Regions from separate parts of the Pseudoduganella aquatica genome, predicted to be linked through region 1. Evidence: predicted binding sites of a transcription regulator. Region 1 holds the regulator's gene; each other region holds the start of a gene.

Region 1 (7,950 bases):
CCACGGTGGCGCTGTCGGCCCCGGTCAGCATCATCACCGGCGGCGCGGCGCCCTCGCCGCCGGCCAGCTTGGCCAGGCTGGCGAGGAATTCCAGGCCGGTCAGGTCCGGCAGGTTGTAGTCGAGCAGCACGCAGTCCACCTGGCCGGACAACGCCAGTTCCAGCCCCTGCTGGCCGGTTTCCGCCTCCAGCAGCGCATAGGCGCCGGCCGCGCGGAAGGCGCGGCGGCAGGCCATGCGGTCCACCATGTCGTCCTCGACGATGAGGACGCGCACAGGTTCCGTGGCGGCGGTGTTCGGCTTGTCCATCATTCAGGGCATCTCGCTGACGGTCCAGTAGCGGTCTATCGAGCGCACCACCTCGACGAAGGCGCGGTAGTCGACCGGCTTGGCCATGTAGCCGGCCACGCCCAGCTCGAAGCTGCTCAGCTTGTCCTGCTGCTCGGCCGAGGTGGTCAGCACGACCACAGGGATGGGCCGCAGCGCCGCGTCGTGCTTGGCTTCGCGCAGGAACTCGATGCCGCTCATGATGGGCATATTCAGGTCCAGCAGGATGATGCAGGGCCGCGCACAGTCCGCGCTGCGCAGGTAATCCAGCGCGGCTTCGCCGTGCTCGACCGCCACCACGGGGTTGCCCACGCCGATTTCCTTCAGCGCGCGTTTAATCGTCATCACGTCCACGGTGTCGTCTTCGACCAGGAGGATGGGCTTGCTGGCATTCTTCATAGGCATTCCTTGGGCCAGGTGAAATAGAAAGTGGCGCCGGCGCCGGGCGCCGACTCGACCCAGACCCGGCCACGGTACATTTCCACGATCTTCTTGACCAGCGCCAGGCCCACGCCGGTGCTTTCCACGCGGTCGCGCGGGGCCAGGGTCTGGAACAGCTGGAAGATGCGCTCGAAATGGCGCGGCTCGATGCCGGGGCCGTTGTCCGTCACGGCAAAGCGCCAGTGGCTGCCGTCGTCCTCGCAGCTGACGGTCACCTGGCCGTCCGGACGGTGCATGTATTTGATGGCGTTGGAGATCAGGTTGTGGAACACCTGCTGCAGCCGGGTCGGTTCGCCGGCCACCGTGGGCAGGCCCGGCGCCACCGTGATGGCGATGCCGGGCGGCGGCGCCAGCAGGTCCAGCACCTCGGCCAGCACCTTGTTCAGGTCCACCAGGGCCACGGCCTCGCGCACCCGTCCCACGCGGGAGTACTGCAAGATGCCGTCGATCAGCGCGCCCATGCGGTGCACGCGGTTGATGAGCAGGCGCATATGCTCCTTGCCCTCGTCGTTGAACAGGGCGGCGTAGTCGGTGGCCAGCCAGTCCGCTAGCGAGCCGATGCCGCGCAGCGGCGCCTTCAGGTCGTGCGAGACCACGTAGGCGAAATTGGTCAGTTCCTCGTTGGCGCTGCTCAGTTCCTGCAGCAGTTGTTCGGACTTCTGCTCGGCCAGCTTGCGTTCGGTGATGTCGCGCACCAGGCCGGTGTACATGCGCTTGCCGCCCAAGGTCATCTCTGCCACCGACAAGTCCATGGGGAAGACGCTGCCGTCGCGCCGCAGGCCCTGCACTTCGCGGCCCTTGCCGATGATGCGTTTTTCGCCGGTGGCGCGGTAATGCGCCAGGTAGCCGTCGTGCGCGCTGCGGTGCGGCTCCGGCATCAGCATATTGATGTTGCGGCCCGCCACCTCCGCCTCGCGGTAGCCGAACATGCGCTCGGCGGCGGGGTTCAGGCGTTCCAGCATGCCGTGTTCGTCGATGGTGATAATGCCGTCCACCGCCGTTTCAAACACGGCGCGCATGCGCGCTTCGCTCTCCTGGAGCGCCTGTTCGGCGGCCTTGCGGGCGCTGATGTCGTGGATGGTGGCCATCACCATGGTCTGGCCGTCCGGGCTGCGCAGCGGCGACAGGCTGACCTCGACCGGGAATTCGCGTCCCTCGCGGTGGCGGCCGGACAGCTGGGCCCCCGCGCCCATCGCGCGCGGATGCGGCTCGGCGGTGTAGCCTTCGCGCAGCGCCTGGTGGCCGTGGCGGAAGCGTTCGGGTATCAGCGTCTCCACCGGCAGGCCCTGCAACTGCTCCTGCGTGTAGCCGAACAGCGCTTCCAGGGCCGGATTGGCGAGCGCAATCGCGCCGCCGCGGTCTACGATGAGGACGGGATCGGTGGCGGCTGCCAGTAGCCAGGCCAGGCTTTGGTCGGCGATGGGGGGATTTTGCATGCCGCAATCATACGAAAGATGCCCGCCCCGGTAAAGCCTTAGTGTCCGCAGCGGAAATTCGGCGGCAATTTGACCTGGATCAAACCAGCCACTGACGCGGAACGCCCGCTTCCCATACAGTTACACCCATGGGAACGGCGGAGAACGCAATGCACTCGGTAGACAGCGAAACGGCGGCGGAACTGGAGCGCATGCTGTTGAGCGAGCGGGCGCGAGCGGCGCGCAAGCAGGCAACGTGGGAGCTGGAGGTGGTGGAACTGGCGCTGGCGCGGCTGGCGGACGGCAGCTACGGCGCATGCCGCCAGTGCGGCGCGGCCATTGCGCTGGCCCGCTTGCTGGCGCAGCCGTCGGCTGCGCACTGCCTGGCTTGTCAGCAAAACATCGAGCGGCGCTACCAGGTGGAACAGGAATAGAGGACGGGAAGCAGGCGGGGCGCCAGACAGCGCCTCAGGCGGCTTCGCACTCAGGGGCAAAGCGGCCGGCGGCCAAGTCTTGCAGGCCGGCCAGATCCAGGATGCGCAGGTCGCGGTTGTTCAGGCTGATCCAGCCGGCCTTGCGGAAGCGCGCCAGCAGGCGGCTGATGCTCTCGATGGTCAGGCCCAGGTAGCCGCCGATGTCCTCGCGCGACATGCGCAGCTGGAAGCTTGCAGGCGAGAAGCCGCGCGCCGCGTAGCGGGCGCCCAGGGAGGTCAGCATCAAGGCCAGGCGCTGTTCGGCGCGCATATTGCCCAAAAATAGGGCAACCGCCTGTTCGCGCTGGATTTCACGCGCCATGACGCGGTGGAACTGGTGCATCAGCTCGGGCACTTCGGCCACCAGCTCCTGCAGGCGGCCAAAGGGGATTTCGCACACTTCGCTGTCCTCCAGCGCCACCGCGCTGCAGCTGTGCTGGCCGGTGCCTATCGCTTCCATGCCCAGCAGGTCGCCGGCCATGTGGAAGCCGGTAATCTGCTGCTCGCCGCGCTGGTTCACCTGCGCGGTCTTGAAATGCCCCAGGCGCACCGCGTACAGGCTGCCGAATCCCTGCCCCATGCTGAACAGCTGCTCGTCGCGCTGCACTTTGCGGCGGCGCGAGATGATCTGCTCCAGGCGGTGCATCGCATCCTCGTCCAGTCCCTGCGGCAGGCACAGGCGGTTGAAGCTGCACAGGCCGCAGCGCGGCTGGGGCTGCGCCTTGGCTGGGGCGGAAGATGCGATGTGGATGGTGGCGGTGGTCATGGTCGGCTCCGGTGCATGGGCTGCGCTGTCGATGCGGACAGTATCGCCCGCACCGGGCCTGGGCGGTATCGGGTATTCCGGCTGGCTGCTGTAGGGGATCCCCTACAGGCCAGCTCAGAAGGTGATTTTCAGCGCCGACGGCGCGCCGCCCAAGGCGCCGGGCGCGCTGGAAATACCCTCCACCGTCAGGCCTTCCTGGGTCTGGCGGAATGGCAGCGCGCCGTCGCGGCCCAGCTGTTCCACGCCCCTCACCTTGCCGGCGCCCGGTCCCAGTACGCGCAGCACCACCGAGCCGTCGCGCGGCGCGCCGATGGCGTAGACCGCCGTGCCCTTGGATGTGAAACGCCATCCCTCCTCGCCGAACTGCTTCCAGGGGCGGGTGCCGTAGATGGCCTCGCCATTGGCGTCCAGCCATGCGCCCACGTCCAGCAAGGTGCGCTGCTGCTCCTCGGGGATGGTGCCGTCGGCCTTGGGCGAGAGATTGAGCAGGTAGAAGCCGCCCTTGCTCGCCGTGTCGACCAGGCGGCCAATAATGGCGGCGCCGCCGGCCACCTTCATGCCGTTGGTGTAGCCCCACGTGCTGCCTATGGTGTCGTCCACCATCCACGGGCCGGGCCGGATGTCCGGCGGCGAGCGCACGCCTATCTTTTCAAAGTCGATAATGGATCCGACCTGTTGGGCGTCGTCGTTGCTGGGCGCGTAGGCGACGAATTTGGTGCTGATCGAGACTTCCTTGTTCCAGGCCTGGGCGCGGTTGTAGTAGTAGGCCGCCACGCGCAGCTTGAGCGGGTCCAGCACGCGCAGGTTGACGCCGTTGTCGAACCACAGAATGTCGGGCTGGTACTGGTCGATCAGCTCCAGGTTGCGGTTCACCCAGTCGGTCAGGAAGCGCGCCATGGCGGGCTGGCTGCGATCGGCCACGTTGTAGAAGGCCGCCCATTCCGGGTCGTACAGGTCGGCCTTGGCCGCTTTCAGGCGGGCTTCCAGCGCTTCGGGCGGGTTGATGAAGGTGAAGTTCTCCACCCCGTGGTTGGACACGCCGAACTTCATGCCCTCCTTGCGCACGGCGGCCGCCAGTTCGCCTATCAGGTCGCGCTTCGGTCCCATGCGCTTGGCGTTGAAAGGCGTAACATGGCTGTCCCAGAGCGCGAAATTGTCGTGGTGCTGGGCGGAGGGCATCACGAACCGGGCGCCGGCGCGGCGGAACAGCGTGGCCCACTGCGCGGCGTCGAACTTCTCCTGCTTGAACCGGGGGATGAAATCCTTGTAGCCAAAGCGTTCCGGCGGCCCGAAGGTTGCGGTGTGCCAGGCCAGGTCGGCGCCGTACATATGCTTTTCATACCATTCGTTGTGGTAGGCGGGCACCGCGTACACGCCCCAGTGCATGAAGATGCCGAACTTGGCGTCCTCGAACCAGGCCGGGGTGCGGTAATTCTTGCGGATAGACTCCCAGTCCGCCGCGTAGGGGCCGGGCGGCAGCGGCGTGGCGACGGCGGCATCGGCAGCGGCCACGGTGGCCGGGGTGGCGGGCGGCCCCATCACGCCGTAGTCGTACAGCTTGGACTCGGGCACGCCGCCCCGGTCCGGCTTGGGCAAGGGGCCGGCGTCGGCACCGGTCAGGGTGGAAGCGAGGACGGCCAAGGTTAGACCGGACAGCAATGGCGCGCGCAGCATGGTTTGCCCCTGTAATTATAGAAATGACGACTAGCGTATCGCGCGGGCGCATTTCGCGCACGTTTCGCTTTGTATCACTCATAAACATGATTAGATTGCGCCAGCCGTTGACACTGGCGTGACGACTATCGATACTCGGAAGCCATCCTAATCAGACCTATAACAATACCCCCATGGCAGTCATCACCGAGATTGAAGACCTGCGCCTGCAGGCCAAGCGTCGCGTCGCAAAAGCTATTTTCGGCTACGTCGATTCCGGCTCCTACACCCAGGGCACCATGCGCGCCAACAAAAGCGACCTGGAAGCCATCCATCTGCGCCAGCGCGTGGCCGTGAATGTGGACCAGCGCAATACCGCCACCACGCTGGCCGGCCAGGATGCGTCCATGCCGGTGGCGCTGGCCCCGGTAGGCCTGACGGGCCTGAACTACGGCGACGGCGAGATCCTGGCAGCGCAGGCGGCCGAGGAATTCGGCGTGCCCTTCACGCTCACCACCATGAGCATCTGCTCCATCGAGGACGTGGCGGCGGCCACCACCAAGCCGTTCTGGTTCCAGCTCTACGTGATGCGCGACCGCGCCTTCGCCGCCGACCTGATCGCGCGCGCCAAGGCCGCCAAGTGCTCGGCGCTGGTGCTCACGCTGGACCTGCAGATCCTGGGCCAGCGCCACGCGGACCTGCGCAACGGCCTGACCGTGCCGCCGCGCCCTACCCTGTCCAATATCGCGGACATGCTGAGCAAGCCGTCGTGGTGCGCCAGCGTCCTGCTGGGCAAGCGCAAGACCTTCGGCAACCTCGACGGCCACGTCAAGGGCGCGCAGGGCCTGTCCACGCTGATGGCCTGGGTGGGCCAGCAGTTCGACCCCACGCTGAACTGGGACGACGTGGAATGGATACGCAAGCAATGGGGCGGCAAGCTGATTTTGAAAGGCATCCTCGATCCGGAAGACGCGAAAATGGCCGCCCGCACCGGCGCGGACGCGCTGGTGGTCAGCAACCACGGCGGCCGCCAGCTGGACGGCGCCATGAGCTCCATCCGCGCCCTGCCCGGCGTGCTGGAAGCGGTGCAGGCCGAGAATCCGAAGATGGAAGTGTGGATGGACGGCGGTATCCGCTCCGGCCAGGACATCCTGAAAGCCTGCGCCATGGGCGCCCGCGGCGTGATGGCGGGCCGCAGCTACATCTACGGCCTGGGCGCCATGGGCAAGCCGGGCGTGAGCCTGGCGCTGGAAATCATGCGCAAGGAGCTGGACGTGTCGATGGCGCTGTCCGGCATCCGCGACATCCGTGATGCGAACCGCTCGCACATCGTATTGCCCAAGCACTGGTAAACAAGACTTCCATGCACAACTACCGCATCGCTGGCGTTGCAGCGTCCCTGGCACTGGCGCTGAGCGCCGGCGCTGCGGCCGCCCCGGCTCAAATAGCAGGCAAGCAGCTTGAAAACCTGGACCGTGGCGTGCTCGCCATCGCCGCGAACGGCGGCGTCTTCGTCAGCTGGCGGGCGCTGGCGACGGACCCGGGCGGGACGTCCTTCGACCTTTACCGCGACGGCAAGCGGCTGAACACGCAGCCGCTGAAAAGCACAAACTACGTGGACCCGGCCGGCGCCGCCGCAGCCGTCTACTCGGTGCGGCCCGTCCTGCCACGCGGCGGCGAGCAGCCCCTGGCCAGCGCCGGCGCCACTTGGCCGCAGCAATACAAAACCATCCCGGTCCAGAAGCCGGCAGGCGGCGTCACGCCCGACGGCCAGAGCTACACCTACGAGATCAACGACGGTTCGGCGGCCGACCTTGACGGCGACGGCCGCTACGAGCTGATAGTGAAGTGGCAGCCGACCAATGCGCACGACAATTCGCACGCAGGCTACACCGGCAACACCTATATCGACGCCTACAAAATGGACGGCACGCGCTTGTGGCGCGTGGACCTGGGCCGCAACATCCGCGCCGGCGCGCACTACACCACCTTCCTGGTCTACGACTTCGACGGCGACGGCAAGGCCGAGCTGATGGTGAAAACCGCCGACGGCACCGTGGACGGCAAAGGCAAGGTGATCGGCGACGCGAACGCGGACTACCGCAACCCCAAGGGTTACGTCCTGTCCGGCCCCGAATTCATCACCGTCTTCAACGGCGAAACCGGCGCCGCCATGGCCAGCGCGCCCTATCTGCCCGGGCGTGGCGACGTGGCCGCGTGGGGCGATGCCTACGGCAACCGGGTAGACCGCTTCCTCGGCGGCGTGGCCTATCTGGACGGCGCCCGCCCCAGCGCCATCTTCTCGCGCGGCTACTACACGCGCGCCGTGATCGCCGCCTGGGACTGGCGCGGCGGGAAGCTGAGCAGCCGCTGGGTGTTCGACAGCGACGTGGCGGGCGGCGAAGTGAACCACCAGGGCGCGCACTGGCTGTCCGTGGCCGACGTGGACAACGACGGCAAGGACGACATCATCTACGGCGCGGCCACCATAGGTAGCAACGGCAAAATGCTATACAGCACAGGACTGTGCCATGGCGACGCCCTCCACGTGGGCAAGCTGGACCCGCTTCGTCCGGGACAACAGGTCTTCATGGTGCACGAAACGCCCAGCTGTTACGGCAAGCACGGCATAGAAATGCACGACGCGGCCACCGGCAAAATCCTGTGGAGCCTGGACGGCAAAGGCGCGGACGTGGGACGCGGCGTATGCATGGATATCGATCCGGCCCACCTGGGCGAGGAATGCTGGGCCTCGGTCGGCGGCCTGATGAGCGCCAGCGGCGTGCAGATCTCCCCCGAGCATCCGCGCCGCATCAACTTCGCTTCCTGGTGGGACGGCGACCTGCTGCGCGAGTCGCTGGACGGCACGCGGATAGA
Region 2 (7,950 bases), 270 kb from region 1:
CTACCGCGTGCCGGCCGGCGTGGACGACGCCGCCAAGGTCAAATGCGCCTTCCTGGCCGCCGTTGCCAAGGGCAGCGAAACCAGCCCGCTGGTGTCGCGCGAACTGGCGACCCGCCTGCTGGGCACCATGCTGGGCGGCTTCAACATCAAGCCCATGATCGACCTGCTGGACGACGCCGTGGTTGGCCAGGTCGCGGCCGAAGGCCTGAAAAAGACCCTGCTGATGTTCGACTACTTCCACGACGTGAAAGAGTTGGCCGACCAGGGCAGCGCACGCGCCAAGGAAGTGATCCAGTCCTGGGCCGACGCCGAGTGGTTCACCTCGCGTCCTGAAGTACCGCAAAGCCTGACCCTGACCGTGTTCAAGGTCTCCGGCGAAACCAACACCGACGACCTGTCGCCAGCGCCGGACGCCACCACCCGTCCGGACATCCCGCTGCACGCGCTGGCCATGCTGAAAAACCCGCGTCCAGGCATCAATCCTGAAGAACCGGGCAAAATCGGCCCGCTGAAGCAGCTGGAAGCGCTGAAAGCCAAGGGCAACCTGGTCGCCTACGTGGGCGACGTGGTCGGCACCGGCTCGTCCCGCAAGTCCGCCACCAACTCGGTGCTGTGGTTCACCGGCGAAGACATTCCTTTCATCCCGAACAAGCGTTTCGGCGGCGTGTGCCTGGGCGCCAAGATCGCCCCGATCTTCTACAACACCATGGAAGACGCAGGCGCACTGCCTATCGAACTGGACGTGTCGCAGATGGAAATGGGCGACGTGATCGAACTGCGTCCATATGACGGCAAAGCGCTGAAAAACGGCGTCGTCATCGCCGAATTCACCGTCAAGTCCGACGTGCTGTTCGACGAAGTGCGCGCCGGCGGCCGCATTCCGCTGATCATCGGCCGTGGCCTGACCACCAAGGCCCGCGAAGCGCTGGGCCTGGCGCCGTCGACCCTGTTCCGCCTGCCGCAAAACCCGGTCGACACCGGCCGCGGCTACTCGCTGGCGCAGAAAATGGTTGGCCGCGCATGCGGCATGCCGGAAGGCCAGGGCATCCGCCCAGGCACCTACTGCGAACCGAAGATGACCACCGTCGGCTCCCAGGACACCACCGGCCCGATGACCCGCGACGAGCTGAAAGACCTGGCCTGCCTGGGCTTCTCGGCCGACCTGGTGATGCAGTCCTTCTGCCACACCGCCGCCTACCCGAAAGTGGTGGACGTCAAGACCCACCGCGAACTGCCGGCCTTCATTGAAAACCGTGGCGGCGTGGCCCTGCGTCCGGGCGACGGCGTGATCCACTCGTGGCTGAACCGCCTGCTGCTGCCGGACACCGTGGGCACTGGCGGCGACTCGCACACCCGTTTCCCTATCGGTATCTCCTTCCCTGCGGGTTCCGGCCTGGTGGCCTTCGCCGCCGCCACCGGCGTGATGCCGCTGGATATGCCTGAATCCGTGCTGGTGCGCTTCAAGGGCGAGATGCAGCCCGGCGTCACCCTGCGCGACCTGGTCAACGCCATTCCGCTGTACGCCATCCGCCAGGGCATGCTGACCGTGGACAAAAAGGGCAAGAAGAACATCTTCTCCGGCCGCATCCTGGAAATCGAAGGCCTGCCCAAGCTGAAGGTCGAGCAGGCGTTCGAACTGTCCGACGCGTCGGCAGAGCGTTCCGCCGCCGGCTGCACGGTGCACCTGGATAAAGAGCCTATCATCGAGTACATGAACTCGAACATCACGCTGATGAAGTGGATGATCGCGACCGGCTACCTGGACAAGCGCACCCTGGAGCGCCGCATCAAGGCCATGGAAGCATGGCTGGCCAACCCTGAGCTGCTGGCGCCGGACGCGGATGCGGAATACGCCGCCGTGATCGAAATCGACCTGGCCGACATCCACGAGCCGGTGGTGGCCTGCCCGAACGACCCGGACGATGTGAAGACCCTGGGCGACGTGGCCGGCGCGAAGATCGACGACGTGTTCGTTGGTTCCTGCATGACCAACATCGGCCACTTCCGCGCCGCCTCCAAGGTACTGGAAGGGAAGTCCGATATTCCAGTGCGCCTGTGGATCGCTCCGCCGACCAAGATGGACGCGCAAGTGCTGACCTCCGAAGGCCACTACGGCACCCTGGGCCGCACCGGCGCGCGCATGGAAATGCCGGGCTGCTCGCTGTGCATGGGTAACCAGGCGCAGATCCGCAAGGGCGCCACCGTGATGTCGACTTCGACCCGCAACTTCCCGAACCGCCTGGGCATCGACACCAACGTCTACCTCGGCTCGGCCGAACTGGCAGCGGTGTGCTCGGCCCTGGGCCGCATTCCGACCAAGGCGGAATACATGTCGCACATCGGCGTGATCGCCGACAACGCGGACGACATCTACCGTTACATGAACTTCGACCAGATCGAAGAATTCCGTAACGTGGCCGATTCCGTGCGAGTGTAAGACTAGCTTCTTCGCTACAAGAGCCCCTGAAGCCCCTGGCTTCAGGGGCTTTTTTTATTTCGCGGCAGCGAAAGCACTGCCAGCTGGACCGCGCCTATGCCGGCCACGGCGGCCAGCGCACCTGGCCCCAGCGGCGCCAGGCGGAACAGCCCGGCCAAAGGCGGCACATAGATGGCCGCCGCCAGCAGCACCACTGCGGCGCCGCACAAGGTCCAGAGCATGCGGTTCTCGCCGCGCAGCAGCAGGCGGCGCTCCGATCCGCTGTTACGGCTGGCCAGCATCAGCAGCAGGTTGCCTGTCACTAGCACTGCAAAGCCGATGGTGCGCGCGCTTTCGGGCGGCATGGCGGACAAGGCCAAAGCGTAGGCCGCCACGGTCAGCGCCAGCGTGTACAGGCCCTGCCGCATCGCCAGCCAGAGTTCCTTGCGGCCGAAGATAGGCGCGCCGGCCTGGCGCGGCGGGCGCTGCATCAAGTCAGGATCAGGCGGCTCGTTTTCAAACGCCAGCGAGCAGGCCGGGTCGATAATCAGCTCCAGGAATACGATGTGCATGGGGTAGAGCACGATGGGCCAGCCCAGCAGCACCGGTAACAGCGCCATGCCGGCTATCGGCGCATGGACTGCCATCACATAGGCCAGCGACTTTCGCATATTGGCATAGATGCGCCGGCCCGCCGCTATGGCCTGCACAATGGAGGCAAAGCGGTCGTCCAGCAGCACCATGGCGGCCGCTTCGCGCGCCACGTCGGTGCCGCGCCCGCCCATGGCGATGCCGACGTGGGCGGCGCGCAGGGCGGGCGCGTCGTTCACGCCGTCGCCGGTCATGGCCACGATCTCGCCGCCGGCCTGCAGGGCGCGCACGATGCGCAGTTTCTGCTCGGGCGCAATGCGGGCGCAGATGCTGACGCTGCGCAGGCGCGCGGCCAGGTCCGCGTCGTCCAGCTGCGCCATCTCGTCGCCGGACAGTATGCCGCCGGCTTCCATGCCGGCCTGGCGGCCCACCGCGGCCGCCGTGGCGGGATAGTCGCCGGTCACCATCACCAGCCGCACGCCGGCCGCGCGGCAAGCCTGTACCGCTGCGGGCACATCGGCGCACAAGGGGTCGCGCAGGGCGATCAGGCCGGCGTATTGCAGGTCCAGGCTGGCCGCGCTGGCGGGCCAGCCCGCCGCCGGCATCGCTTCGGTCCGCGAGCCGGCGAGCGCCAGCACGCGCAAGCCGCTGGCTGCCATGGCCTCGGCGGCGTGCTGCATGGCGCGCGTTTCCGGCCCGTTCATGCGGCAGAGCGCGGCGATCGCTTCCGGCGCGCCCTTGGCGGCCATCACATAGCCGCTGCCGCTGTGCCAGACATGGCAAACACAGCGCGTGGCCGGCGAGAAGCCGTATTCATGCGTCAATTTCCAGTCCGGGTGCAAGTGGACGCTGCCGGCCAGGGCCGCCGCGCCCAGGCGGTGGATGGCCTGTTCCATCGGGTCGGCGGCGCCGGCACTGCTGGCGAGCACGGCGCATTCAGCCGTCAGGTGGAATGCTTCGGGCAGGGCTGGCGCCGAGCCTGGCGCAGCGAGGTCCAGGCGCTGTCCATCGGCAGTTTGCAGGGCCGCCACCGCCATGCGGTTTTCGGTCAGTGTGCCGGTCTTGTCCATGCACAGCACGGTGGCTGCGCCCAGGGTGTCGAGCGCGGCCAGGCGCCGGGTCAGCACCTTGGCGTGCGCCAGCCGCCAGGCGCCCAGCGCCGGAAACACGGTTAGCACCACGGGAAACTCCTCGGGCAAGGCGGACATGGCCAGGGCGATGCCGGCCAAGAGCGCTTCCAGCCACTGCCCATGCTTGAAACCGGCCAGCAGCACCAGCAGCACGCTCAGGCCCATGCCGAGCACGGCGAAACGGCCCGCGAGCTGCTGGACCTGGCGCTGCAGCGGCGCGACCTCGGGCTCCAGCCCATGCAGGGCGGCGCCTATGCCGCCGACCGCGCTGCGCGGGCCGGTGGCGGTCACGCGCACCATGCCGTGGCCCTGGACCACCAGGCTCCCGGCGTAGACGAAAGGCAGGCCGTCGCCGCCGGGCGGGGCGGGCGGCAGCGGCTCGGCCACCGGCTGCTTGGGCACGCTCACTGCTTCCCCGGTCAGCAGCGACTCGTCGGCCAGCAGACCGGGGCCGGAGAGGAGCTGGCCGTCGGCGGGCACGCGGTCGCCTTCGGACAGCAGGAGCAGGTCGCCTTCCACCAGCCCGTTGCTGTCGATTTGCCGGCGTTGCCCGTCGCGCAGCACCAGGGCCTGCGGATTGCTCAGCTTGCGCAGGCTTTCTAGCGCGCGCGCCGTCTTGCCTTCCTGGTACAAGGTCATGCCCAGCGTGGCGGCGAACATGGCCAGCAGCACCATGCCTTCGGCCGGCTCGCCCAGTATCAGGTACAGCATGGCCGCCGCCAGCAGAAGCACAAACATGGGTTCGCGCGCGGTCCGGCCCAGGATGCGCTTCCAGCCTGCGCCGTCCGTGGGCATGGCGTTGGGGCCGTCGCGCAGCAGGCGGCGGGCCGCTTCCGCGCTGGCCAGGCCTGCATGCTGCTGTTCGGACGTTTGGCTCATGGAGTTCACGCGGGAGGGGCGGGGAATTCATGGTAGCAAGGCGGACATGGCGGTTTGTTGATCTAAATCAAATTCGGCCAATGCCGCCGGAAGCCGCCTCGCGGCGGCGGCACGCGGAAATTTGATCCAGATCATGGATGCGGGCGCGGTCAGCGGTCATAGTGGACAACGATTATTCACCTGCAGGAGTCAAGCATGCACAGCACTTCCCCCTGGAGGCGGCCATGATAGCCGCCGATGTCATGGCCCGCCTGCTGGTGACGGTGGGGCCGGAGGCCACGCTGCACCGTGTGGTCGGCCTGATGCTCAAGCACCGCATCAGCGGACTGCCGGTGGTGGATGCGGACGGCAAGCTGCTGGGAATATTGACCGAGAGCGACCTGTTGCGCCGCGCCGGGAAGGGCGGCTGGACCGCGGCGGACTGCCTGGCCGGGGACGCGATGAGCACGGCCGTGATCTGCGTGGCGCCGGATACGCCGCTGGAGCAGGTGTCGGCGCTGATGGAGGCGCATGACCTCAAGCGCCTGCCGGTGGTGAGCGGCGGCCGCCTGGATGGCATGGTCAGCCGTGCCAATCTGATCCAGGCCTTGCTGCGGCAACTGCCGGTTGCCGGGCCGGCGCCGCGGCACGGCCACGAAGGCGCCGCCGCTGCGGAGGACGCCGCGCAGGGCGGTTCGCTGAGCCTGGTGGGCGCGAAGGCATTCGAGCTGGACGCGGACATCGGACCGCTGGGCATCGCCCTGGTCGATATGCTCAATATGCGCAAGTCGCAGCGCCTGTTCAGTTCCAGGGACTTGTCGCGCTACCGGCTGTCGCGGCTGCTGTGGTCGGCGTTCGGCATCAACCGGCCCGCCGAGCGCTGCCGCACGGCGCCGTCGGTGTCCAACGCCCAGGAGATCGACGTCTACGTGGCGATGGCCAGCGGCTGGTACCGCTACGACGCGGCCGCGCCCAGCCTCATCCTTTGCGGCCGGGAGGATATCCGCGCCGCGACCGGGAAGCAGGACTTCGTCGCCAGCGCACCCGTCAATCTGCTCTACGTGGCCAATCTGGAGCGGCTGGCCAGCGAAGACCACGCCGAACGCCTGCTGCACGCCGGCATAGACGCGGGCCATATCAGCCAGAACGTGTATCTGTTCTGCGCGGCGGAAGGCATGGCGACGGTGGCGCGCGCCTGGTTCGACCAGGCGGAGCTGGCCAGCGTCATGGGGCTGCTGCCGGCGCAGCGCGTCATCCTGGCGCAGACCGTAGGTTATCCGGCCACGCAGCCCGCCGGGCCGGCGCTGCCGGAAAGCACGATCGGCTAGTGCGAAATCAGGACAGGAAGCGGCACGCGGCCGAGCACTGTCCTGGTGACGCCGCCCAGCAGGGTCTCGGTGAGCCGGCGGTGTCCGTAGCCGCCCATCACCAGCAGGCCGCAGCCGGATTCCTTGGCGATGGCTGCCAGGGCGTCGCCCACCGGCCCGCTGGTGTGTTCGCAGCGCACGTCGGCACGGACGCCGTGCCGCGCCAGGTAGTGCGCCATGGCCGGGGCGGGCGCCGGTTCGTCCCCGCGCGCGGAATGCGGATCGTTGAGCTGGAGCAGCGTCGCGGTCTGCGCCATTTTCAGCAAAGGCAAGGCGTCGCTGATGGCACGCGCCGCTTCACGGCTGCCGTCCCAGGCCAGCAGCGGGTGGCGGAAGGGCAGCCCGGCCATTCCGGCGGCGTCCTGGCCGGGCACCAGCAGCAGCGGACGGCCGCAGCGCAGCAGCAGATTCTGGGGCAGATCGCGGATGACGCCATGCGGATCCTCGTCGGGGCCGCTGGCGCCCAGGATGAGCAAGTCGTGGAATGCCGCCTGGTGCAGCAGCGCTTCCTCCGCCGTATCTTCCGCCAGGCGCGGCGCATATTGCATCAGTCCGCAATGGCTTGCGGCGGCTTCAAACGCCGCCAGGCCGGCGTGAGCGTCGGCACGCCACAACGCCAGCCGTTCGGCGGCCTGCGGCGGCAGCCGCGCGACGTCGCCGGCGTGCGCGTAGCGGGACAGGCCCGTGCAGGCCAGGCCTGTCAGGTGCGCATCGCAGGCCAGCGCGAGCCGCGCCGCCAGCGCCATGCGCCCGGCCGCCGGCAAGGACTGGCCGGCGTGCACCAGGATGCTCTTATAGGCCATGGAAATTCCTTGCCGGGATGGGACGAACGCCGCTCAGTGCGACATCAGCACGGGCAGCGTCATCGATTGCAGGATACGGCGCGTCACGCCGCCCAGTATGATCTCGCTCCAGCGCTGGTGGCCGTAGGCGCCCATCACCAGCAGGTCGGCGCCGAGGTCGGCGGCCAGCGACAGCAGCGCGCCGCCGATGTCGATGCCGCCCGCCGTGGCGTGCTGCTGCACCTCCACCTTGACCCCGTGCCGCGCGAGGAACAGCGCGATATCGGCGCCGGGCAGGTCGCCGTGGACGCCGTACTGCCGCTCCGCGTCGAACACCGCCAGCGTGACCTGGCCGCTGCGCTGCAGCAGCGGCAACGCGTCCGTGATGGCGCGCGTGGCCGCGCGGCTGCCGTCCCAGGCCACCAGCGCGTGCCGGTCCAGGTGCCGGAATGTGCCCGAGTAGGGCACCATCAGCACCGGCCTGCCGCCGTTCAGCGCCACGTATTCGGGCAGGGTGTGCAGCATGCGCGGGCCGCCGGAGTCCGGGTCGCTCTGGCTCAGCACCACCAGGTCGGCGTAGTGCGCCTGCTGCACCAGGCCGAAATCGGGATCGTCGTCGGTGTAGCGCCTTTCGTAGCTGATGGCGGCCGCCTGGGCCAGCTTCTCGAACAGCGCCAGCGCCTGCAGGTTGTCCTCCTTGACCGTGTCGAATACGTCCTGCGGCACCGGCGCGCCCCAGGTCATGCCGCCGCTGCGGTAGATGTCCATGGCCAGGCCGGTGAGCGCCGCGCCTGTCAGGTGCGCCT
Region 3 (7,950 bases), 1.6 Mb from region 1:
AGCCGCCATGCGCACACTACCCCTGCATCCGTCCATCAGGAACGATAGGCCCACCACTAGCACTAGCGCGCCCTCGGCGGAACGCGCGGTGCCGGTAATGCCTTCGACGGAAATCGCAGTCATCGGTTTGATCACCAGGTCGGCCGTGCCATCGACCGCTTCCACGGCCAGGATGTAGGGCTGCGGCGCGTTGACCACGATGCCCACGCGTTCCGACGCGGGCGCGTAGCCCAGCGCGCCGGCCAGCGTGCGTACCGGCAGCGGACGGCCCTGGTCCTTCAGCACCGGCGCGCCGCCCACTTCCATGAACTCTTCCGGCAGTTCGACCACGCGCTGCACCACGGCCATCGGCAGCGCCAGCAGCGCGCCCGAGGTCGAGACCAGCATGGTCGGCACGATGGACAGCTCGATCGGCAGGCGGATGGCGAACTTGGTGCCCTTGCCCAGCGCCGATTCGATGTGGATGGCGCCGCGGTTCTTCTCCACGGCTGTCTTCACCACGTCCATGCCCACGCCGCGGCCGGACACGCTGGAAGCGACTTCCTTGGTCGAAAAGCCCGGCAGGAACACCAGCTGGTACGATTCGTCGTCCGTCATGTTAGCAGATGGCGAGATCAAGCCCTTTTCCGCCGCTTTCTTGCGCAGCGCGATCGGGTCCATGCCCTTGCCGTCGTCCTGCAGAACGATCATGACGCTGTTGGCTTCCTGCCATGCCTTGAGCGAGATATAGGCCTTGGACGGCTTGCCGGCGGCCACGCGCACGTCCGGCGATTCCACGCCGTGGTCCAGCGCGTTGCGCAGCATGTGCACCAGCGGATCGTACAGGCTGTCCACCACCACGCGGTCGACTTCGGTCTCCGCGCCTTCGATGGTCAGCTCGACTTCCTTGCCCAGGTCTTTGGCCAGCTCGCGCACCAGGCGCGGGAATTTCTGGAACAAGCGGCCCACCGGCTGCATGCGGGTGGCCAGCGTGGCGCGCTGCAGCTCGGTCGAGTAGCGCGAGGCGCGTTCCAGCGTCTCGGTCAGCGCCGACATCAGGCTGGCGGCCTGGCCTTCGAATTTGAATTGCTGCAGACGCTCCAGCAGCACGGCGGCCTGGTTGGCGGCCTGCACCGATTCGCCGGCCACTTCCAGCAGCGCGTCGAGCTTGACGGCGTCGATACGGATGCTTTCTTCCTTGGCCGGCGCGGCGTGCACCTTGGCGTCGTCGCGCTCCGGACGGGCGCGGGCCGCAGCCGGGGCGGCGGGCGCGACGTCGGCGGCGGCGATGGCGGCAGCCACGCCTTCGGACACGGCCGGCGCAGCAGCGGCCGGCGCGGCGGCGCTGCGCGTGTACGTGCCTTCCGGTACCACGGAGATATACATGCCTTCCCAGTCCAGGCCGTCAGCCGAGGCCGCAGCAGGCGCGGCGGCGGCAACGGCAACCGGCGCGGCCGCTACGGCGGCAACCGGGGCGGCAGCGGCGGGCGCTGGGGCGGGCGCGGCCTTGGCCGGTGCGTTGCCCTTGCCTTCGATCGCGTCCTTCAGGATGGCTTCCAGCTCGCCCGGCATGGCCGGCAGGTCTTCCGGCGCGCCGCCGTTGTTCAGTTCGGTCAGCTGGTCGGCCACGAAGCCGGACGCCATCAGCGCCGCCTCGATGGCGATCGGCGTGACCGGCGCGGCGCCGGTGCGCAGCGCGTCGAACAGGTTTTCCGTCAGGTGGCAGGCCGACACCAGGGCGCCCAGGCTCATGAAGCCGGCGCCGCCCTTGATGGTGTGGAAGGCGCGGAACACCGCGTTCAGCGTTTCCTTGTTTTCCGGGTCGCGTTCGAGGCGCAACAGGTTTTCTTCAACATTTACAGCCAGGTCCATCGCCTCGACGACGAACTCCTTGAGCATATCGTCCATTAGAATCCCAGATCGGCAAGCAGGTCATCGACACTGTCCTGGTTCAGCGCCACCGTCGGTGCGGATGGGCCGGACATCAGCGACACCTCTTTCTGCGCAATCTTCTCGCGCACCTCGGTCGGCGCGTTGTCTTTCAACAGCTGCGCCAATTCCGATTCCACCGTCTTGGTGATGCCGACCACTTTCTTGATCAGCTGGCCGGTGATGTCCTGGAAGTCCTGGGCCATCATGATTTCCAGCAGGCGGGCTTTTTCCGCCTCGGTCGCGGCCGACACCGCTTGCGCGAAGGCGCGCGAGTCGCCGGCCAGTGTCTTGAATTCGTCCAGGCTGAGCTTGCCCGCGAACAGGGCGGCCCAGCGGTCTTCCATGGCCTTGGACTGCTTGGACAGCACGTCCTGGGCCGGCATGCCGTCGTCCAGGGTGTTGAGCACCTTGTTGGCTGCCTGTTCGGTCAGCGTGGCCACGTATTCCAGGCGGTCCTGGGCGTCGCCGATCTGGGCCGACGCTTCCGTCAGCGCCTTGTCGTAGCCCAGTTCGCGCAGCGAATCGTGCAGCAGGCGCACGATGCCGCCCAGGCGTTCAAACATCGGATTGCCGTCGCCATGGTGCTCGCCGGCGGCAGCGTCGGCGGCCGGAGCGGCCGGGGCTGCTGCCGGAGCTGCGGGAGCGGCAGCGGCCGGACGGGAGGCGGAGACTTCGTCGAACAGGCTTTCCAGATCATCCTCGGCGGATGGGGCAGGCGCAGCGGGTGCAGGTGCGGGTGCCGGTTCTGTAGCGCGTTGCGCGGACACTTCATCAAATAGTGCGTCGAAATCATCAGCGGCGTTGGTCATATCCCTGCTTCTCCTAATTTGTCAAAATGCTATGCTGCTCGCCCCGGCGCTTCGCGTGATGACGCCCGGCAATATTCATACCGCTTACGCGAGTGTAGCAGGGCGCTGGCCGGTTGTTCAATCACCGGCGCTGGAAAGGCGCTTGCCCCACCCTGTGGCATGGCGTAAACGGAGTTTTCTGTTGTATTTGGAGATACTAACATCGCCAGGGGCACCTCGGGGTGCCTCAGAGGAACAAATACCGCGATGCGGCAAAAAAATCGTCCAGGACATGGCTGGTATTGGACACGGCGTTTCCGGTGTTTCTTGATAAATATCAAGTCTTTCCATCCTAATAATGGACGAAATCGCGGCTACAATAAAGTATGGCCCCCGATAGCGTAGCGGATTTTCATAGACAAGGAGCTGCATATGTACCGCAAAATCCTGATCACCACCGATGGCTCGGCCGTCTCCAAGATGACCGCCTGCGCCGGCGTATCGTTCGCCCAGCAAATGGGGGCCGAAGTGCTGGCCCTGTTCGTGGCGCCGGAATACCAATACCCCATCTACGTTGAAATCATTCCGCCCAGCTATCCCAGCGAGGAGGAATACCGCGCCGCCATGCAGCGCGCCGGCGCCGAGCATGTGCAGCCCATCCTGGACTCGTGCCGCAAGAAGGGCCTGGAATGCCAGGGCCTGACCGCGTTCGCCGAAAGCACGGCGCTGAAGATCGTCGATGTGGCGGCGCAGCAGGGCTGCGACCTGATCTTCATGGGCTCGCACGGCCGCAGCGGCTGGGGCCAGCTGCTGCTGGGCAGCGTCACCAACAAGGTGCTGTCCCACTCCAGGCTGCCGGTGCTGGTGCACCGCCTGCTGAAAGAACCCCTGCCGGACTGAGCGTTGCCCGCCGCCCCTCCCCTGTAACACTACTTAGCAATCCATGATCAAAATAGTCATTGCCGACGACCACACCATTATGCGCGAGGGCCTCAAGCGCATCCTCGACGGCGCGCCCGACATCGATATCGTCGGCGAAGCCATCGACGGTTTCGAAGTACTGAACCACATCCGCCAGGGCGGCTTCGACCTGCTGCTGCTGGACCTGTCCATGCCGGGGCGCAGCGGCATCGAGCTGATACGCCAGATCCGCAGCGAGGCGCCCAAGCTGGCCATCCTGATACTCACCATGCACGAGGAGGAGCAGTACGCGGTGCGCGCCATCCGCGCCGGCGCGCAAGGCTATCTGACCAAGGAAAGCGCCGGCACCCAGCTGCTGGGCGCGATCCGGCGCGTGGCCGCCGGCCGGCCCTATATCAGCACCGAAGTGGCCGAGCAGCTGGCGCTCAACATCATGCTGCCCAACGAGAGTCTGCTGCACAAACAGCTGTCGGACCGCGAGTTCGAGGTGTTTTCGCTACTGGTGGCCGGCAAATCCATCACCGAAATCGCCAATGGCTTGCATCTTAGTGTAAAGACGGTCAGCACCCACAAGACCCGCATCATGCAGAAGATGGGCATGGCCTCGCTCTCCGAGATGGTGCAGTACGCCGTGGCGCACCGCCTGCTGTCCCCCTTCAAGACGTAGGACTACTCCTACAAACGGGCGCTTACTCCTACGCCCACAATCAGCCTCGGCTGATATCTATGGCAAGACCATGTTGGCATACTGAAATCACACGATGGAAGTTGCCAGAAGGTCATAACTGCTACAAGGAGAAAAGCATGCAGTCTACGCACATCAACGAATTCCGCCCCGGCGCGCCGGCGGCGCCACTGTCCGGCCTGGAGGCCGGGCGCCAGCGCCAGGGCCGGCTGTGGTCGAACCTGACGGAAGTCTGCGAACTGCTGCATATCCCTCCCGTCAACATCGCCCACTCGGAGGAACTGCTGTTCCAGCACGTGCAGTTCAAGACCGGCCAGCGCATCCACACCATAGGCCAGCCCTTCGACATGCTGTACATCGTCAACTCCGGCTTCCTGAAAACCGTGCTCATCGACGAGTTCGGCAACGAGCAGGTGCTCAGCTTCCCGATGAAGGGCGACATGATGGGCGTGGACGGCATCCACACCCGCCACTACTCGTCGGAAGCGGTGGCGCTGTCCGACTGCGACCTGATCCTGCTGCCCTTCCGCAAGCTGGCCGCGCTGGGCCGCGTGCATATCGAGCTGGAAAACATGATGTACGGCGTGATGAGCCGCGAACTCGTGCGCGAGCAAGCCATGATAGGCATGCTGGGCGCGCTCAGCGCGGAGGCGCGCGTGGCGCGCTTCCTGGTCGCGCTGTCGGACCGCTTTGCGCAAATGGGCTATTCCAGCAAGCTGTTCAACCTGCGCATGACGCGCCACGAAATCGGCAGCTACCTGGGCCTGACGCTGGAAACGGTCAGCCGCACGCTATCCGCCTTCAACGAAGTGGGCCTGATCAGCGTGGACCAGCGCACCATAGGCATCAAGGATCCGGAAGCGCTGAAAAACCTGCGCCGCCTGCCGCCGTCGCGCGCGCGTGGACGCCAGCCCGCCGCCCGCGCCAAGGCGGCCGCCGCCGCATCAGCGTCGCCCCACGGCGCCCAGCCGCTGTACGCCGCCGCAGTCTAGTTTTTCTTCAGGTTAACCCCAGTTTGGCCCGCTCAGCGCGGGCCTTTTTTTATGGCCGCGCTCCACGCAAATTGTTCTTGCAAATAAAGCAGGCTTGAACAATAATGCAAATGCGAATCGTTCTCATTTAATGGAGTGTCACATGCATGCAGAGAAATCCCCCCTGGCGCCCGCCGGCGCCGCCCTCCCCGCCGCTGCGCGAAGCGCCGCTCCAGCCGCTTCTTCCGTCCGCCGCCTGACCAGCGCCGGCCTGATGCAGGACCAGCGGGAAGTGGAAATTGAACACGGCAACAAAGTCTACCGCCTGCGCATCACCCAGCTCGGCAAGCTGATCCTGACCGCCTGAACACCGAACTTCCGAAGCTTCCCACCCCAGCCAGCCATCCGCATGCGGTAGCCAGCCTTCCTGACCTTGCGAGGAGTGCCTGATGGCTATCATCGACCGTACCGATCCTATCTTCCTGACCAATAACCAGCACGGCCAGCGCCCGGAACTCATGCTGTCCGCCGTGCTGCACCTGATGTCGCATTACACGGCCAGCGCCGGCGAAAGCGGAGCCTGCCTGAAGCTGGCCTCGGTCATCGAGCGCCATTTGAAAGCCCTGGCCAGCTTGCCGGAACTGGCGCCGGTGCTCAGCGCCACCTGCCAGCAGCTGTCCGAGCAATGGGCCGGCGTGGTCGAGCGCGCCATGCCGGTGCAGGAAAAACACAACTTCCTGGAACGGCTGATGGCCCGCTCGCGCAGCGGCGAACAGGCGGCGTGAGGCGGCGGCATGTGCGATAAACATCAAGCCAAAACCGGCGCCGGCGGCGCGCAGACTTCGCGCCGCCGGCGCCTGTGGGAACTGGGCCACGCCTGCCATTGCCCGCTGGTCGGCGTGGGCATGCCGCTGGCGGCGCTGCGCAAGCTGGTGGGCAAAATCACCGGCGGCGCCGTGGTGGCGGACGACTACGAAGTCCACGTCGGCGTGGTGACCGAATGCGGCGCCCGTAACCGCCTGTCCGAAGCCCTGCAGAAGGAGCTGGAGCGGCGCTACGCCGGTGTGCTGCTGCGCTTCAAGAGCGCCAAGGACAGCGCCGCCGTGGCCGCGCTGTGGCGCGCCGCCGTGGCCAACGGCGACGTGGCCGGCGCCTTCTGGGCCGGACTCACGCATGCGCGCTGCACGCCGGAGCTGGAGGAACAGATGTGCCGCGACCTGCACATGGTGCAGCACCAGGCCGGCGCCTGCGCGCGCGCCGACATCACGCGCTTCCATGCGGTACTGGAGGAAAACTCGCGCATGACGCGCGAACTGGCCCGTATGCAGCAGCGCAGCGCCGCCATGCAGCTGGAGCGCAACGCCGAACTGGACCAGCACGCCAGCCAGCTGATGCAACTGCGCGCCCAGCTGGTGGGCCGCGACAGCCTGGCCGACTCGCTGCGCCATGAACTGGAGCAGCTGCGCGCCTCGATTCCCGGCCTGGACACGCGCGACCGCCTGTCCCAGCGCCTGAGCCAGGTGGACGAGCGCGAGCGCGCGCTGCGCAACCAGCTGGCGGACCTGAAGCAGGAGCTGGCGCAAGCGCAGGCGGCGCTGGCCGCCGCGCAGGTCCCGGCCGGCGCCGCCGTCCACGCCCTTCCCCAGGCCGAGCGCGGCGCCGCGCAGCCGCTCACCGAACACGTGATCCGCATGCCGGAGCGGCTGGCCGACCGCAGCATCCTGTGCGTGGGCGGGCGCACCGGCAACGTGGCGACCTACCGCGCGCTGATCGAGCGCGTGGGCGCCCAGTTCGCCCACCATGACGGCGGCCTGGAGGACAACGCCAACCGCCTCGAAGCCAGCCTGGCCGCCGCCGACCTGGTGATCTGCCAGACCGGCTGCATCAGCCACAGCGCCTACTGGCGCGTGAAGGACTTCTGCAAGCGCACCGGCAAGCGCTGCGTATTCATCGACAACCCCAGCATCTCCAGCCTGGCGCGCGGCCTGGAAGAAGCCGACCTGGCCTGATTCTTCCGCGCATAAAAAAAACCCGCCGGTTCCTTTCGGGACCGGCGGGTTTTTTGTTTTCAATCTACATTAGAAGGTATAGGTACCGGTCATGTAGAAGGTGCGGCCCATAGGGTCAGCATAGCGTGGGTCGAAACCAACCTGGTGGCCGGACGAAGCGCGCAGCGAGAACGGCGGGTTGCGGTCGGCGATGTTTTTCACACCAGCGCGCAGGGCGATCTGCTTGTTGACCGACCATTTACCCTGCCAGTCGAAGGTCAGGTGCGATGGCACTTCCATGCGGAACTTCTCCAGCTTGTTGGTGCTCAGGTTGCGGCTTTCCGCTTCCGCATCGGTGTAGCCGTTGCGGTAGTTGGCGGTCAGCTGGTTCGAGAACGCACCGGTATCCAGCGTGGTGGTCAGACGGACGACATGGCGGAAAGACACCTTATCGTTGACGCCGAAGAAGTTCATGCTGTTCACCCACACGTTATCCGTACCCGGCGTGGTGTAGTCCGACTTGATCAGGTAGGTGCCATTCAGCGTGCTGGTCAGGTTACCGAATGCAAAGCGGTGACGGTAGGTGGTTTCCCAGTCAACACCTTGGTTGTGGGTCTGGCCGATGTTGATCGACAGGGTTTTCTTGGCCCAGTAGGTCTGGTTGTTGCCTGGATCCACGAAGGTGG
Region 4 (7,950 bases), 190 kb from region 1:
CGCGCCAGCTGGCGGGTCGCTTGCGGCGGCCCGTCGATCACCAGCAGATCGACCTGGGCCGGCTGCGGCAATGCGCCGCGCAGCGCGTCGGGCGCATACCAGGGCCAGGTGGCGGCGCCGAACTGCTGCGGCTGCAGCGGCGCGTCCAGCACCCGCGCCCAGGCGCTCAGTCCGTGGCGCTCCAGTTCGCGCCGCGTGTGCTGGGCATACAGCGGGTCGTGCTCCAGGCTATACACCATGCCCGAACCATTCAGCTGCATGCAGCGCGCCAGCACCAGCGTCGAGGTGCCGCTGCTGCACTCGAGCACCACCTGCGGGCAGGCCGCTTGCGCGTGGCGCGCCAGCTCCAGCAACAGGTCGGGCGACGCGGCCCAGCCGCGCGTGGCGGGCAGGCTGCGGCACAGGTTCAGCTCGGCGTACAAACCTTGCAGGGCCTCCAGCTGGCGATACAGGCTTGCCGGTTCGCGCAGCGCATGGTCGCGTACTTCGTGCAGCAGCAGGTGGACCAGGCGCACCTTGTGCAGCGTGTAGCCGCACAGCAGCAGAATGAAGAGCACGAACAGGAAGGATGTGGAGGAGAGCATGGCTGCCTTTCAGCGAGGGAGGTTGGGCCGTCAACGCGCCGCGCGCGCCAGCAGGGTGTCGTACAGGGTCAGGTAACGGTCGGCCACCGCCGCCAGGCTGTGATGGGTCAGCACCAGGCGGCGTCCGCGCTGGCCGTGGCGGCGCGCCAGGCCGGGAATGCGGTAATAGTCCGCGATGGCGTCGGCCAGCAGCTCGGGCTGCCCGGGCGGCACCAGGGTGCCGGTCCAGCTGGCCTGCACCAGCTGCGGATTGGCGCCGGCCATCACGGCCACCACCGGCAAGCCGCTGGCCATGGCCTCCAGGATGCGCAGATTGGCGCCGCACGCGGGCGCCGGCGCGGGGGCGGGCGCGACAAACACGTCCATCGAGCGCATCAGGCGCGCCGTATCGTCGCGCGCGCCGGGCAGCCAGGCCAGGTGGGCCATGCCGGCCGCGCACAGCATGGCTTTGCACATGTCGCGGCAGGGGCCGTCGCCGGCGATAATGAGGCGCAGCGGCGTGTCGTTGCGGTCCTGCTCGGTCACCATCAGCTGAAAGGCCCGCACCAGCGAAACATGGTCCTGCTCGCTGTCCATGGGACCGGCCGCGCCGACGACAAAGGCGTGCTCGCACAGGAAGTCGGGCGGCCCCACGGTGGCCGGCGCCAGGCCCAGGCGCGGGTGGAACTGGGTGCTGTCGATGGCGCCGTGGGCCGGATGGATGCGGACCTGGCAGGCGCCCAGCACCTCGCCCAGCCAGCGGCCCAGGCTAGCGCCCCAGCCCTGGCGCGGCGGCAGGCTGTCGGCGGGCTGGGCGTTGGGCAGGCGGATGCGGATACCGGCCAGCGCCGCCAGCAGCTGGGCGCGCACGCTGCGGCTGTGCACCAGGTCCGGCCGCAGGCGGCGCAGCAGCCGGTACAGGCGCAAGCTGGCTGACCAGCCCAACCCGCTGCCCCGGCTTAAGCTCATCACCTGCACGGCGGCGCCGTTGCGGCGCAACTCGCAGTCCAGGTCGCCCTGCAGGGTCAGCACCACGTGGCGGTAGCGGCCGGCGGGCATCATGCGCAGCAGCTTGAACAGGCTGTCGTCGCGGCCGTCGCCGGGCAGGCGGTCGAGCAGGTGCAGCACCAGGGGCGCTTCGGCGGGAATGCCGGGCGCGGCGGCGCGGCTGGCGGCGGGCCTGGCACTATTCGTAATAGCCATAATATTCCGTGCCTGGAAAAGCCTTGATCTTGTTGTAGATCAGGTCGATGTGCTTGCAGGAGTCCAGCAGGCGCAGGGCCTCGCGCACCGCGTTCTGGGTGGTGGCTTCGGCCTCCACCACCAGCACCACCTGGCCCATCTGCGCCGCCAGCACGCTGGCCTCGGTGGTGATCAGCAGCGGCGGCGAATCGAAGATGACGATGCGGTCCGCATAGCGGTTGGAAATTTCACTGAGCAGGGTGCTCATGCTGCGGCTGGCCAGCAGTTCGGTCGCGTGGCGGTTGCTGCGCCCGGCCGGCAGGATGCTGAGGGCGGGCACATTGGTCTTCAGGATGACGTCGGCCAGTTCCAGTTCGTCGTTGATCAGGATGTCCATCAGCCCCGCCTCGGCGCCCAGGCCCAGCACCTTGAGCACCGAGGGCCGGGCCACGTCGGCGTCCACCAGCAGCACCGTGATGTCGCGTTCCATGGCGATGCTCATGGCCAGGTTGATGGCGCAATAGGTCTTGCCTTCGCCGGGCAGCGCGCTGGTGACCACGATCAGGTTGCCGTTGCGGATGGCGGACGGGCTGTCGCCGCGCACATTGCGCAGCAGCGGACGCTTGATGATGCGGAAGTCTTCCGCCGCCGGCGTGCGTCCGCCCTCGTGCGTGACCATGCCCATCTGGGCCAGGCGTTCCAGGTCGAGCTCGACGTGGCGCTGGCCGCGCGCCGGGCTGCCGGCAGGCAGTAGTTCGGCCGCCGCGCCCTGCTTGTCGGATAGTGTCATGGGATCTCCGGGTTATTGCAGCAAGGCGGCCGTCAGCACGCCACTATAGGACAGCAGCAAACAGCCCAGCGCCGCGCCAAAGCCGGCCAGGCTGCGGCGCCGCTTGATTTGCTGGGCCGGGGTCCAGTTCATGGTGACCGTGCCCAGCACATTCATGCCGGTGAACATGCGCAGTTCGGCCGGACTGAGGAAGGTGGGGCGCACCTGGGTAATCATCAGCGCCGCGGCGGCGCCCGCCGCCAGCGCGGCCACCAGCACGCCGCTGTACAGCAATGCGCGCTTTGGCCCGACCGGGCGCATGGGGATGGTGGGCGGGTCGATAATCTTGAAGCTCATCATTTCGGTGGTGGAGCTGAGGTCGCCGGACAGCTTGGCCACCTCGCGCCGGCTGAGCAGCTTTTCATAGTTGTCCTTGTTGACCTGGTAGTCGCGGTTCAGCTGCGCCAGTTGCGCCTCGGCCTCGGGCACGGCCTGGCTCTGCGCCTCCAGCCTGGCGTGGCGCGCCGCCAGTTCCTGCACCCGCACCTTGGCCGCGGCCACCTTGGCGTCGGCCTCGGTCAGCGCCACCTTCAGCTGCTGCAGCATGGGGCTGAAGTTCTTGCCGGGGTCGCTGGACGCGGGCCGGTTCTTGCTCTCTTCCAGCTTGCGCTGCTCGAGCTGCGCGACCAGGCGCCTGGTGGAGGCGATGTCGGGATGCAGTTCGGTGTACTGCAGGCGCAGCGCGTCGAGGTTTTTGTTGAGGGCGGTGATGCGGGCGTCGATCTCCGGGTTGTCGATGGCGGACGGGGCCACATCGCCCAGGATGGGCTCGTCGCCGGTGGTTTGCGCGCGGATGGCGTTGCGCGACTGTTCGGCCTCCATCAGCTCCAGCTTGGCGCCGTTCAGCGCGTCGGACGACATGAGCAGCTGGGAGCCGTAGTCCAGGCCCTGGCGCGGCAGCAGGGCGTTGTGGGCCATCTTGAACTCCTTGACGGTGTTCTCGGCCGCCACCAGCTTGTCCTCGTAGGACTTGATCTGGTCGTCGATGAACTGCACCGCCTTTTGCGACTCGCCCTTTTTGCCCTTGAAGCTGCCTTCGACGAAGATGGTCAGCAGCGACTGCACCACGTCGCGCACCAGGCGCTGATTGGGGCTGTTGTAGGTGATGGTGTAGATGTCGTAGCTGCCGGTGCTGGCGATCTTGATCTTGCTGAGCAGCTCCTCGATCTGCAGCTCGTGGTCGCGCGCCGAGGTGGTGTTCAGGTCCATGTCCACCATGCGGATCACGCGCTCGATGTTGGGCCGGCTCAGCAGGGTGCGGCTCATGATGGCCACCTGCTGCTCCACGTTGGGCACGCTGGTCATGCCCGACAGCAGTGGCTTGAGTACGGTCTGGGTGTCGACGAAGACGCGCGCCGAGGTCTGGTAGTTGTCCGGCAGCGTGGCGACCTTGATCCAGCCTCCCACGGCCACCAGCCACGCCACCGCGATGGCGGGCCAGCGGTACTTCCAGATGCCGCGTATGTGGGTCAGCAGCTGATTGATTAACTCTTCCATGGCACGGGGCTCCTGAACGTCGGCGGATGCTGTCCTGCTGGTCCGATTATAGGAGCGCTCTGCTGCGGCCCAGGCTGTAACTGCGCTGGGCTTGAGCCGCATCAAGAAGTCGCGTTGCGATCGCACCGCCCCCCGCTAGTGCTGGCGCCGGCGGCTCAGCAGCGACATGCTCAGCAGCCCGGCGGCGAGCACCGCCAGCGTGCCCGGCTCGGGCAGTTCCTGCTGCAAGGCGTTGGCCAGCGAGTTGTGCTGGATGGTGATCTGGTAGGTCTGGCCAACCGCCAGCAGCCCGGTGGTGGCGGTGAAGAAGGCCGAGCCCGGCGCGTAGATCAGGTCGTTCGGCGCGCCGTCGGTGGCGCTGACGGTGCTGGCCGCGTTGAGCGCGTTCGGCGCGAAGTTGAGCACCGTGGTGCCGGTGGTGATGTTGACGATGCTGAGCGACCAGGACAGGCGGGCATTGGCGTTCGAGACCGGACCGGCGCCGGGCGTGACCAGGGCGCGCGTGTAGGGATCGCCGTCGAAGGCGATGGTCATGGTGTCGGCCGCGCCCAGCACGAAGGCGAAGGTGGTGGAGGTGCCGACGTCCGAATTGCCGGAGGCCACCGCGTTGACGGCGGTCGAGGCATCCGCGCGGGTCGAGGCGTTGGCCCCGGCCGGGGTGGCGCCGACGATGATGGAGGCGCCGGTCAGGCGCTGGTCGGCGTGGCCGTAGGTGCTGGTCACGGGCGGAATGCCGGCGATGGGCGTATAGGTGTCCGGCGCGACAGGGCAGGGCCCGACGCATTGCTGGGCCACATTGGGCGGCACCGGGTTCTGGATGGGGCGCGAATCGGCGCCGTTGGCGAACACGTTGTTGAGCCCGGCGGTGGCGTGGGCATCGTTGGTGCCGGTCAGCGTGGAGAAGTCGGCCGTGCTGAACGCCACGCCGCTCGAGTGCAGCAGGCGGAAGTTGCTGATGTTCAGGATGGACGAGGCGAACGTTGCCGCCTGGGCCGGCGCTGCGGCGGTCAGCCCCAGGCTGGCTGCCATGGCTGTGAGCAGGAAACCTTTTTTGATGATGTTCATGACGTGCTACTCCTTTGAGTGAACTCCGGGTTGACGGCTGGGAGGGGGCCGTTACACCTTTAACAGCAGCATCCGTGCCAAGCAAATTTATCGATATAAATCAACGGCTTGCGTATTGGATGCGGCGTCCGGCGGGGGCTATGCCAAGGAAAGCGACACTGGCCGCAGGCGGCCTCGGCAAACAATTTGGACCCGACGGGAACTTTTCCCGGATCTGCTTGTCTGAAAGAACTGAGCCCGGTTCGCTGTACGTGCCGGCCGCGAATTGACTAGCAAAGGAGCGCGAGCGTGCACCAAGAAGACGACACCATCATTTCCTTTGACGCGACGACGGGGCTGAGCGACCTTGTCATCGGCGAAGGACTGGCCACCCCGGAGTTGGACCATCCGATCGACCAGCAAATCTTTCATATCCGCATGGCCAACTCACGCGGCCGGCGCGAAGCGGCCACGCTGCTGCTGAAAAAAATGTACGGCTGGCGCGGCTACGACGTCGACCCGTCGGCGCACCACGTGCTGAACCGCATTACGCTGTACGCGGAAACCGGCGGCGTCACCGTCGGCACCATGTCGCTGTGCCTGGACGATCCCCAGCTCGGCCTGCCGGCCGATGAAAATTTCCGCGACAAGCTGGACGGCCTGCGGGTCCGCCAGCGCCGCCTGTGCGAGCCGTCCCGGCTGGCGATAGACAAGGGCGTATCCAAGCGCGTGTTCGCCGCGCTGATCCATATCTCCTATATCTATGCGCACAACATTCACGGATTCTCCGACTACGTCATCGAGGTCAACCCGCGCCACGTGATGTTCTACAAGCGCATGCTGGGCTTCCAGGACTTCGGCGGCCAGCGCGAATGCAGCCGGGTCGGCGCGCCGGCCGTGCTGCTGCGCCTGGAGCTGGACTATATGGGCGAGCAGATCCGCAAATTCGGCGGCCTGATGGAGCAGCAGACCACCGAGCGTTCCTTTTACCCGTATTTCTTCCCCATCTGGGACGAGCCCGGCATTACCTCGCGCCTGGTGCAGGGGAGGAATTAGCCATGAGCGTTCCGCAAGCTGCCGGACAGGCAGCGGGCCTGGCCGAGGCGCTGGCGCAATGGCGCATGCTGCTCGGGCCGCAGCGCGTGCTGGACGATGGCGCCACGCTGGCGGCCTATGCGAGCAGCACGTCGTCATGGAGCGCCCGGCCGGCTGCGGTGCTGCGGCCGCATACGCGCGGCGAAGTGGAAGCGCTGGTGCGCATCGCGGCGGCCAGGGGGATTGCGCTGTACCCCATCAGCACCGGCAGGAACTGGGGCTATGGCGACGCGTGCGCGGCCACGGCCGGCCAGGTGATCGTCGACCTGAGCGGCATGAACCGCGTCCGCGAAGTCAATGCGAAGCTGGCCTACGTGGTGATAGAGCCCGGCGTGACGCAGCAGCAGCTGTCGCAATATTTGCTGTCGGAGAATTTGCCATTGTGGATGGACAGCACGGGCGCCGGGCCGGACACCAGTTTGATGGGCAATATCCTCGAGCGCGGCTTTGGCCACAGTCCCTATGGCAACCGTTTCCAGAATGTGTGCGGCATGGAAATCGTGCTGGCCGGCGGCGAGGTGCTGCAGACCGGCTTCGGCCATTTTCCCGCCAGCCGCAACAGCCGCGTGTTTCCCTACGGCCTGGGGCCGTGGCTGGACGGCTTGTTTACGCAGTCCAATTTCGGCATCGTCACCAGCGTCGGCCTGTGGCTGATGCCGAAAACCGGGGCCATCAACCATTTCCTGTGCAGCGTGGAGCGCCACGAGGACATTGCGCCGGTGGTGGACGCCTTGCGGCCCCTGCGGCTGGACGGCACGTTGCGCAGCATTGTTCATATCGGCAATGACCTGCGCGTGATTTCCGGCGGCGCCACCTATCCGCACGAACGGGCCGGCGGCGCCTCGCCGCTGCCGGCCGCCTTGCGGGCGCAGCTGCGCCGCGAGGCCGGCGTGGGCGCCTGGACCGTGTCCGGCGCGCTGTACGGCAGCGCTTGCCAGGTGGCGTGCGCGCGCCGCGCGGTGCGGCAGGCGCTGCGCCACACCGGCGCCAGGCCGCAGTTCATCGACGAGCGCAAGCTGGCCGTGGCCGGCTGGATGGCCGGCCTGCTGGGCGAGCGGCCGGCCGGCCGGCGGCTGCGCGCCAAGGTGGCGCTGGGCCGCTCCCTGTTCGACATGAACAAGGGCATACCCAACGGACGCTTCCTGGCCGGCGCCTACTGGCGCAGGCGCGGCGGCCTGCCGCCGGGCTTTCCCGGCGGCGCCAACCCGGCGCTGGACAACTGCGGCCTGCTGTGGGTGTCGCCCGTGCTGCCCATGTGCGGCGAGGACCTGCTGCGCGTGCATGCGCTGGCCGAGCCGATCTTCCGCCTGCACGGCTTCGACCTGTTCGCCACCTTCAGCATGATCAACGAGCGGGCGCTGGGCGGCGTGATCACCGTGGCCTACGACAAGGACAGCCCGGACGAGACCGCGCGCGCCATGATGTGCTACCGCCAGCTGTTCGACACCGTCATGGAGGCCGGCTACATTCCCTACCGCGTCGGCCTGCAGTCCATGGCCGATCTCGACAGCGGCGGCGACAGCTACTGGCGCGTGGCCGCCCGCCTGAAGGCCGCGCTGGACCCGCAAGGCATTATCGCGCCCGGCCGCTACCAGCCGCCGGCGCGGGTTTAGCGCCGGACCTGGCATACGCTGCAGCGGCATGGGGGCATCCATCAGGCGCTGCCGCGCCGGCGCAGGCCGGCCAGTCCGAGCAGCCCTGCGGCCAGCAGCGCCAGAACGCCGGGCTCGGGCAGTTGCA

Evidence for each region. The regulator FNR, encoded in region 1, switches genes on or off when oxygen is low (the NO sensors DNR and NnrR bind a similar motif). The targets are predictions, from matches to a motif close to TTGATNNNNATCAA.
Region 2: the regulator FNR is predicted to act here: its motif matches at 5,074-5,087, upstream of KT882_RS18275 (cation-translocating P-type ATPase).
Region 3: the regulator FNR is predicted to act here: its motif matches at 3,027-3,040, upstream of KT882_RS24290 (universal stress protein).
Region 4: the regulator FNR is predicted to act here: its motif matches at 4,163-4,176, upstream of KT882_RS16280 (XrtA system polysaccharide chain length determinant).

Annotation. Positions count from the first base shown of each region.
Region 1 covers NZ_CP086370.1:3,839,012-3,846,961, forward strand. The annotation lists gene KT882_RS17150 (hybrid sensor histidine kinase/response regulator) at 1-310, opposite strand, end outside; gene KT882_RS17155 (response regulator) at 311-724, opposite strand; gene KT882_RS17160 (sensor histidine kinase) at 721-2,202, opposite strand; gene KT882_RS17165 (TraR/DksA C4-type zinc finger protein) at 2,352-2,615, shown strand; gene fnr (fumarate/nitrate reduction transcriptional regulator Fnr) at 2,650-3,420, opposite strand; gene KT882_RS17175 (alpha-L-fucosidase) at 3,535-5,094, opposite strand; gene KT882_RS17180 (alpha-hydroxy acid oxidase) at 5,268-6,425, shown strand; gene KT882_RS17185 (rhamnogalacturonan lyase) at 6,437-7,950, shown strand, end outside.
Region 2 covers NZ_CP086370.1:4,107,133-4,115,082, reverse strand. The annotation lists gene KT882_RS18280 (bifunctional aconitate hydratase 2/2-methylisocitrate dehydratase) at 1-2,437, shown strand, start outside; gene KT882_RS18275 (cation-translocating P-type ATPase) at 2,479-5,016, opposite strand; gene KT882_RS18270 (CBS domain-containing protein) at 5,241-6,323, shown strand; gene KT882_RS18265 (universal stress protein) at 6,320-7,165, opposite strand; gene KT882_RS18260 (universal stress protein) at 7,199-7,950, opposite strand, start outside.
Region 3 covers NZ_CP086370.1:5,436,662-5,444,611, forward strand. The annotation lists gene KT882_RS24280 (chemotaxis protein CheA) at 1-1,887, opposite strand, end outside; gene KT882_RS24285 (protein phosphatase CheZ) at 1,887-2,720, opposite strand; gene KT882_RS24290 (universal stress protein) at 3,132-3,599, shown strand; gene KT882_RS24295 (response regulator) at 3,643-4,287, shown strand; gene KT882_RS24300 (Crp/Fnr family transcriptional regulator) at 4,425-5,297, shown strand; gene hemP (hemin uptake protein HemP) at 5,440-5,643, shown strand; gene KT882_RS24310 (hypothetical protein) at 5,726-6,061, shown strand; gene KT882_RS24315 (DUF2325 domain-containing protein) at 6,071-7,285, shown strand; gene KT882_RS24320 (TonB-dependent receptor) at 7,355-7,950, opposite strand, start outside.
Region 4 covers NZ_CP086370.1:3,652,866-3,660,815, forward strand. The annotation lists gene KT882_RS16265 (class I SAM-dependent methyltransferase) at 1-584, opposite strand, end outside; gene KT882_RS16270 (glycosyltransferase) at 615-1,766, opposite strand; gene KT882_RS16275 (XrtA-associated tyrosine autokinase) at 1,750-2,535, opposite strand; gene KT882_RS16280 (XrtA system polysaccharide chain length determinant) at 2,548-4,071, opposite strand; gene KT882_RS16285 (EDSAP-1 family PEP-CTERM protein) at 4,207-5,136, opposite strand; gene KT882_RS16290 (N-acyl amino acid synthase FeeM domain-containing protein) at 5,425-6,171, shown strand; gene KT882_RS16295 (FAD-binding oxidoreductase) at 6,174-7,823, shown strand; gene KT882_RS16300 (PEP-CTERM sorting domain-containing protein) at 7,865-7,950, opposite strand, start outside.